2 regions of the Xanthomonas sp. NCPPB 3200 genome follow, and region 2 is predicted to be linked to the other one. Evidence: predicted binding sites of a transcription regulator. Region 2 holds the regulator's gene; the other holds the start of a gene.

Region 1 (4,413 bases), 930 kb from region 2:
AGAAGGAAGCGCTCAAGGCGATGCGCGCCAACGTGCATCTGCTCACGCTCACCGCGACCCCCATCCCGCGCACGCTCAATATGGCCATGGCCGGGCTGCGCGACCTGTCGATCATCGCCACCCCGCCGCCGAACCGGCTGGCGGTGCAGACCTTCATCACCGCCTGGGACAACGCGCTGCTGCGCGAGGCCTTCCAGCGCGAGCTCAGTCGCGGCGGGCAGCTGTACTTCCTGCACAACGATGTGGAAAGCATCGTGCGCATGCAGCGCGAGCTGTCCGAACTGGTGCCGGAGGCGCGCATCGGCATCGCGCATGGGCAGATGCCCGAGCGCGAGCTGGAGCGGGTGATGCTCGACTTCCAGAAGCAGCGCTTCAACGTGTTGCTGTCGACCACGATCATCGAATCGGGCATCGACATCCCCAATGCCAACACCATCATCATCAACCGCGCCGACCGCTTCGGCCTGGCGCAGTTGCACCAGCTGCGCGGCCGCGTCGGCCGCTCGCATCACCGCGCCTATGCGTACCTGGTGGTGCCGGATCGTCGCTCGATGACCTCCGATGCGGAAAAGCGCCTGGAGGCGATCGCCTCCATGGACGAGCTCGGCGCCGGCTTCACCCTGGCCACCCACGATCTGGAGATCCGCGGCGCCGGCGAGCTGCTGGGCGAAGACCAGAGCGGGCAGATGGCCGAGGTCGGTTTCAGCCTGTACACCGAGCTGCTGGAACGCGCGGTGCGCAGCATCCGCCAGGGCAAGCTGCCGGACCTGGATGCCGGCGAGGAGGTCCGCGGCGCCGAGGTCGAGCTGCATGTGGCCGCGCTGATTCCCGAGGATTACCTGCCCGACGTGCACACGCGCCTGACGCTGTACAAGCGCATCTCCAGCGCACGCGATGCCGATGCGCTGCGCGAATTGCAGGTGGAGATGATCGACCGCTTCGGCCTGCTGCCGGACCCGGTCAAGCACCTGTTCGCGATTGCCGAGCTCAAGCTGCAGGCCAATGCGCTGGGTGTGCGCAAGCTGGACCTGGGCGAGAACGGTGGCCGGCTGGTCTTCGAGGCAAAACCGGCGATCGACCCGGTCGCGGTGATCCAGATGATCCAGAAGCAGCCCAAGATCTACACCATGGACGGCCCGGACAAACTGCGCATCAAGCTGCCGCTACCGGAAGGCGCGGACCGTTTCAACGCCGCACGCGGCCTGCTGACGATGCTCGCACCCAGGTAGAAGCGCGCGCCGGGCAGTTGCGCCTGCTTTACGCAGCGTGCTGGACCGTGCAGGACGCAAGGATGCGTCGAGCGCGTCGCAGGCGGGGGCCGCTGCGAATCCAAGCCGATGCGGCATTTTCACTAACGCCCAACGCCGCAGACGATGCCGGTGCGGTCCCATGTTGCCTGTTTCATGCGTGTTCCCCGCTGCAGTCACGCACATGCGCCCGACGCAGCGAGTGAAGAAGTCGGCTGAAAGATAGCGCGGTGTCCTGCACGACTGTCCGGGACACCGGCTTCCTGAGTCTGCTTGCGACAAAGCTGAGCAATTAATACGCGGGAAGTGATGGATTTCGCAAATCCGTCACCGCGGTGAATTTGGCCTAAATATTCCTGCCGCGCGCCGATACCTGCATGGACCGACGTGATCGCCGTGTGCAGAGCTGCCCATGCGACCCCGCGCCGGAGCGACCTTTTCCGCGTCAGGCACGCATCCGTGCGCCACCGCATCGCTTGAGGCATTCATGAACACGCCACTGTCCGATCTACCCGCGCCGCTGACGCTCGCCCTGGAAGGCGAGATGACCATCCGTCGCGCTGCCGAACTCAAGCCGCTGCTGCAGCCGGCCTTGCTGCATCCGGGCGGGTTGCACCTGGACCTGGGGGCGGTCAGCGAGATCGACACCACCGGCCTGCAGTTGCTGCTGGCGACCAAGCAGGCGATCCAGGCCGACGGCCGGCCGTTTTCGCTGACCGATTCCAGCCGCGCGGTGGTCGATGTGATCGAACTGCTCGGCCTGCTCGAAGCCTTGTACCCGCATGCGGTTGCGGGTATCGGCGAACGCATTCACTAAGGGACCGGCAACGCGTATGGATATGAACCAGCTGATGCAGACCTTCCTGGCCGAGAGCCGGGACCTGCTCGAAGACATGGAACGTCACCTGCTCGAAGCCGAGCGCGGCGAGTCCTCGCCGGATGCGGTCAACGCGATCTTCCGTGCGGCGCACACCATCAAGGGCTCGGGCGGCCTGTTCGATCTGCCGCAGCTGGTCGGCTTCACCCATGTCGTGGAAAGCGTGCTGGACCTGGTGCGCGACGACGCGCTGACGCTGAGCTCGGAACTGATCGCGCTGCTGCTGGTGTGCTGCGACCACATCCATGCCCTGGTGGAAACCGCCGCCGACCCCGCTCATGCCGATGCCGACGCACTGGCGGCAGAGGCCGACCCCCTGCTGGCACAACTGCAGACCTACCTGCAGGCCAGCGCATGCGGTGTCACCGCCTCCGCCCTCCAGCACAGCACCCCGGAAAAACAGAGCGGTTACTGGCGCATCACGCTGAAACTGTTCGCCGACGCGCTGCGCTACGGCAACTCGCCGCTCAAGCTGATCCGCAACCTGCGCGGGCTGGGCTCGGTCGAGTCGATCAGCACCGACGTCAGCCAGCTGCCGAGCTTCGAAGCGCTCGATCCGGAAGCCAATTACCTGGGCTTCCAGATCCTGCTGCGCAGCGATGCCGACCGTGCCGCGATCGAGGACGTGTTCGAGTTCGTGCGCGAAGACTGCGACCTGGAGATCCTCTCGGTGCCGGCACCGATGGACGCCAGCGCCGTTCCTGCCAGCGAGCCGGTCGTGGCTGCCGCGCCGGTGGTCGGCGCGCTGGCTGCCGTGCCGGCCGCAGCGCCGGCACGCGCGCCGCAGGACACCGGCGCACGCAACCCCGACGCGCGCTCGATCCGCGTCGACGCCGACAAGCTCGATCGCATGATCGATCTGGTCGGCGAACTCATCATCGCGGTGGCCGGCACCAATGCCAACGCACAGCGCACCGGCGACGCGCAGTTGCTGGAATCGGCCTCGATCCTGGCCGGCCTGGTGGAAGAGGTGCGCGAAAGCGCCCTGCAACTGCGCATGGTCAAGATCGGCGGCACCTTCAGCCGCTTCCAGCGCGTGGTGCACGATGTGGCGCGCGAACTCGGCAAGGACATCGCGCTGGTGGTGGCCGGCGAGGACACCGAGCTGGACAAGTCGGTGGTGGAAAAGATCGGCGACCCGCTCACCCATCTAGTGCGCAACGCCATGGACCACGGCATCGAGCCGGCGGACGTGCGCGTGGCGCGCGGCAAGCCCGCACGCGGCACCGTTGGCCTCAATGCGTATCACGACTCCGGCAGCATCGTCATCCAGATCACCGACGACGGCGGCGGCCTGAACCGCGACCGCATCCTCGCCAAGGCGCTGGAACGCGGCCTGATCGAGCCGGGCCGGCAGCTCAGCGACCGCGAGGTGTTCGCGATGATCTTCGAGCCGGGGTTCTCCACCGCCGAAAAGGTCACCAACCTGTCCGGGCGCGGCGTCGGCATGGACGTGGTCAAGCGCAACATCACCGCGTTGCGCGGCACCGTGGAGATCGACAGCAGCGCCGGCGTGGGCACCACCATCTCGGTGCGGCTGCCGCTGACGCTGGCCATCATCAACGGCTTCCAGGTCGGCGTCGGCAAGTCGGTGTTCGTGGTGCCGCTGGACGTGGTGGAGGAATGCGTGGAGTTCACCCCCGACTACGCCAGCGACTACATCGACCTGCGTGGCAGCGTGCTGCCGTATGTGCGCCTGCGCGAACTGTTCGCGCTTGGCGGCAGGACCCCGGCGCGCGAAAGCATCGTGGTGATCCGCCAGGGCGCCCAGCGCTTCGGCCTGGTCGTGGACACCTTGCTGGGCGAATGGCAGACCGTGATCAAGCCGTTGTCCAAGGTCTTCGCGCAGGTCAAGGGCATCAGTGGCTCGAGCATCCTGGGCAGCGGCGATGTCGCGCTGATTCTCGATGTGCCCAGCCTGCTGCAGCAATTGCATCCAAACCAGGACGCCCTGGCGGCCTGAGTCACCACACCAGCACTCCCCACATCACCGCGTCATCCGTTGTTCCCTGAGCCCAGGAAGCTGCCGCCATGTCACACCGTCTCCCGATCGCCACGCAGTTGTGGTTCACCGCCGCCCTCGCCCTCGCCTTGCCCGTCGTGGTGGTGGTCGCCGGCTTTGCGCTGACGCTGTCGCACGGCGCCCTGCTCGCCGCCAGCGTCCTGGCCGCGCTCGTCAGCGGCGCGTTGCTGTTCCATACGATCCGCATCGCGACCGGCTCGCTGCAGCTTGCCACCACCACGCTGGATGCCTTCGCGCGCGGCAACTTCGCCGTCGCCTTGCCGCAG
Region 2 (4,413 bases):
GCTGGTGCTGATCGACACCGCCGGCATGGGCCAGCGCGACCGCGCCCTGGCCGCCCAGCTGAACTGGCTGCGCGCCGCGCACCAGGTCACCTCGCTGCTGGTGCTGCCTGCCAACGCGCACTTTTCCGACCTCGACGAGGTCGTGCGCCGCTTCGCCCACGCCAAGCCCCAGGGCGTGGTGCTGACCAAACTTGACGAGACCGGCCGCTTCGGTAGTGCGCTGTCGGTCGTCGTCGATCACCAAATGCCCATCACCTGGGTGACTGACGGACAGCGGGTCCCCGACGACCTGCACCGCGCCAATGCCGCCAGTCTCGTTCTTCGCCTTGAAGATTTGCGGCGCGCTGCCGATAAGCCCTGTACTCCGGAGCACAACCATGCAGTCGCGTGAATACGCCAAGCTGACCAACGCCTTCCCCCTGTCGGCGACCCGTCCCGAGCCCCTGGGCCCGGTGCGCACCATTGCCGTGACCGGTGGCAAGGGCGGCGTGGGTAAAACCAACATCTCCGCCAACCTGGCGGTGGCGCTGGCCGACATGGGCAAGCGCACCCTGCTGCTGGACGCCGACCTGGGCCTGGCCAACCTGGACGTGGTGCTGGGCCTGTCGCCCAAGTACACCCTGGCCGACCTGATCGCCGGCCGCTGCACGCTGGATGAAGTGATCATCGAAGGCCCCGGCGGCGTGCTGGTGGTCCCGGCCGCTTCCGGCCGCCGCCACATGGCCGAACTGGCCCCGGCCCAGCACATCGGCCTGGTCAACGTGTTCTCCGAGCTGGAGCGCGACCTGGACGTGATGGTCATCGACACCGCCGCCGGCATCACCGACAGCGTGCTGACCTTCTGCCAGGCCGCCCAGGACACCGTGGTGGTGGTCTGCGACGAGCCGGCCTCGATCACCGACGCCTACGCGCTGATCAAGGTGCTCTCGCGCGAACGCGGCGTAGACCGCCTGCAGATCATCGCCAACATGGTGCGCGACCCCAACGAAGGCCGCCTGCTGTACGACAAGCTGTCGCGGGTCTGCGAAAAGTTTCTCGGCGACGTGTCGCTGAACTACCTCGGCCACGTGCCGCAGGACGACTGGTTGCGCCTGTCGGTGCAGCGCCAGCAGCCGGTCATCAAGGCCTACCCCGCCAGTCCGTCGGCGCAGGCCATTGCAGAAATCGCTCGCCGTACCTCGCGCTGGCAGGCCCCCACCGTGCCGCGCGGCAATGTCGAGTTCTTCGTCGAACGCATCATCCAACGGGGAGTGGCCGCATGAGCACCGCTACCGCAACCACGGCCAGCGCGCAGTACCGCGCCGTGCAGCGCAACAACGCCAACGACATCGTCACCCAGCACGCCGACCTGGTGCGCCGTATCGCCCACCATCTGGCCGCGCGCCTGCCGGCGAGCGTGGAAGTGGACGATCTGATCCAGGCCGGCATGATCGGCCTGATCGAAGCCTCGCGCAGTTACGACTCCGAACAGGGCGCCTCGTTCGAGACCTATGCCTCGATCCGCATCCGCGGCTCGATGATCGACGAAATCCGGCGGGGTGACTGGGTGCCGCGCTCGGTGCACCGCCGCGCACGCGACGCTGCCGCCGCCGTGCGCAAGATCGAACAGCACACCGGCCGCGCCGCCGCCGCCACCGAAGTGGCCGCCGCGATGGAGATGCCGCTGCCCGACTACCTGCGTCTGATGGAAGATGCCGCCCGCGGCCAGGTGCTGAGCCTGGAGTCGCGGATCGAGGATCACGGCGAGCTGGACACCACCGCCAAGGGCGGCCCCAATCCGCAGCAGATGATGGAGCGTGGCGAATTCGGCCGCGAGCTGGGCAAGGCCATCGGCCAGTTGCCCGAGCGCGAGCAGCTGGTGCTGTCGCTGTACTACGAACAGGAATTGAACCTGAAAGAAATCGGCGCCGTGCTCGGTGTCAGCGAATCGCGCGTCTGCCAGATCCATGGCCAGGCGGTGGTGCGTCTGCGCGGCCGCCTCAAGGTCTTCGAACTGGCCGATGCCGGTGTCGAAATTGACGAATGATTTTTTCGCGCATTTTTTAGTGTTAGGAGCTTGATGTGAACAAGAACATGCGGATTTTGATCGTGGACGACTTCTCGACGATGCGACGTATCGTCAAGAATCTGTTGGGCGATCTGGGCTTCACCAATACCGCAGAGGCCGAAGACGGCAACAGCGCATTGGCGGCGTTGCGGGCCGGCCCGTTCGATTTCGTGGTCACCGACTGGAACATGCCCGGCATGACCGGCATCGACCTGCTGCGCAACATCCGCGCCGACGCCAAGCTCAAGCACCTGCCGGTGATGATGGTGACCGCCGAAGCCAAGCGCGAGCAGATCATCGAAGCGGCCCAGTGCGGCGTGAACGGCTACATCATCAAGCCGTTCACCGCACAGACGCTGGAAGAGAAGCTGGGCAAGGTGTTCGAACGTCTGGCGGCGACCGCCTGATGAACGCCACCGTGGAAGCCGATGCCGAACGTGCCGCCCTGATCGAGCGCCTGCAGCACGCGCTCGATGCACTGGAAAGCGGTGACCAGGTCGCCTGGCGGCGCGAGGTGGACCACCTCGCCGCGCTGCGCACGCGCCCGATGATGCAGAGCCTGAGCCGGCTCGCGCGCGAACTCGGGCAGGCGCTGGGCGAGTTGCCCACCGTGCCCGAGGAAGCAGGCGAACTGGACGATGCCTGCTCGCGCCTGGACCACGTGGTGGAAATGACCGAGAAAGCCAGCCATCGCACGCTGGACCTGGTCGAGGAATGCCGCGAGCTGGCCAACCAGCTGCGCGACGGTGGCCTGAACCAGGACCAGGGCGCGCTGATGGACAAGATGCGCCATAACCTGACCGAGCTGTCACTGGCGCAGAGCTACCAGGACCTGAGCGGCCAGATCATCCGTCGCGTGGCCGGCATCGTGCGGCGCGTGCACGAGGGCTTCGGTGCACTCGGCCTGCCGCCGAAGAATCCCGAGCCGAAGAAAGACGACGGCGGTCTTGCCGGTCCTGCAGTCAAGGGCCTGGACCGTCACGCGGTGTCGCAGGACGACGCCGACGACCTGCTGTCCGGATTGGGGCTGTAACCATGAGTGCTGTTCCAGACGATATTGCTGCCGATTTCATTGTCGAGGCCCAGGAGATCCTGGATCGCCTCGGCGAACAGCTGGTGTCGCTGGAACAGGCACCGGACGAAGCCGACCAGCTCAACGCGGTGTTCCGCGGCTTCCACACGCTCAAGGGCGGCGCCGGCTTCCTGGCGATCAAGCCGATGGTGGAGCTCTGCCACGCCGCCGAGGAAACCCTGGGCATGGCGCGCTCCGGCCAGGCGGTGTTGCAGGCGCATCACTTCGATGCCGCGCAGCAGTCGCTGGATTATCTGCAGGCCATGCTGGATGCGATGGGCTCGGGCGAAACCGTGCCGCATGCACCGGCCTCGCTGATTGCGCAGTTCGACGCCAAGAGCGGCCCGCCGGCGGTCAAGGCCGCGCCCAAGGCCGCTGCCGCTGCACCTGCACCTGCACACGATGACGCACACGGCGCTGCTGCGCCGGGCGCCAAGGCCGCGCCCAAGGCGGCGGCCAAGGCGGCCGACGCCGAGCAGACCGTGCGCGTGGACACCAAGCGCCTGGACGCCATCGTCAACCTGATCGGCGAACTGGTGCTGTCGCGCAACCGCCTCAAGACCCTGCGTACCCGCCTGCGCGACGAAGAACTCGACCGCGCGGTCAGCACCCTGGACATCGCCACCGCGCGCCTGCAGACCGCGGTGATGCGCACCCGCATGCAACCGGTGAGCAAGGTGTTCGCGCGCTTCCCCAAGGTGGCCCGCGATGTCGCGCGCACGCTGTCCAAGGAAGTGGAACTGGAACTGATCGGCGCCGAGACGGAACTGGATCGCAACCTGGTCGAAGCCCTGGCCGACCCGCTGGTGCACCTGGTGCGCAACGCGATCGACCACGGCATCGAATCGCCGGCCCTGCGCGAAGCCACCGGCAAACCGCGCAGCGGCCATGTGCGCCTGTCGGCGCAGCAGGAAGGCGACTACGTCAGCATCGAGATCCAGGACGACGGCGCCGGCATCGACCCCGAACGCCTGCGCGAGATCGCCCGCAACAAGGGCCTGATCGATGCCGAAGCCGCCGCCCGCCTGAGCACCGACGAGTGCCTGCACCTGATCTTCATGCCGGGCTTTTCGACCAAGGCCGAAGTCACCGACATCTCCGGCCGCGGCGTCGGCATGGACGTGGTGCAATCGCGCATCCGCGAACTCAGCGGACAGATCCAGATCCAGTCCGAACTGGGCCGCGGCAGCCGCTTCATGATCCGCGTGCCGCTGACCCTGGCGATCCTGCCCACGCTGCTGGTGCAGGCCGGCGAAGCGGTCTATGCCCTGCCGCTGGCGCGCGTGGTCGAAGT

What was found. The regulator FliA, encoded in region 2, starts transcription of late flagellar genes. The targets are predictions, from matches to a motif close to TAAAGTTTNNCNNNCNNNGGCCGATAA.
Region 1: the regulator FliA is predicted to act here: its motif matches at 1,594-1,620, upstream of AC06DU_RS13975 (STAS domain-containing protein).

Annotation. Positions count from the first base shown of each region.
Region 1 is NZ_CM150785.1:3,208,607-3,213,019, forward strand. It holds gene mfd (transcription-repair coupling factor) at 1-1,229, shown strand, start outside; gene AC06DU_RS13975 (STAS domain-containing protein) at 1,735-2,064, shown strand; gene AC06DU_RS13980 (chemotaxis protein CheA) at 2,081-4,087, shown strand; gene AC06DU_RS13985 (methyl-accepting chemotaxis protein) at 4,156-4,413, shown strand, end outside.
Region 2 is NZ_CM150785.1:2,279,863-2,284,275, reverse strand. It holds gene flhF (flagellar biosynthesis protein FlhF) at 1-391, shown strand, start outside; gene AC06DU_RS09965 (MinD/ParA family protein) at 378-1,262, shown strand; gene AC06DU_RS09960 (RNA polymerase sigma factor FliA) at 1,259-2,026, shown strand; gene cheY (chemotaxis response regulator CheY) at 2,062-2,454, shown strand; gene AC06DU_RS09950 (protein phosphatase CheZ) at 2,454-3,080, shown strand; gene AC06DU_RS09945 (chemotaxis protein CheA) at 3,083-4,413, shown strand, end outside.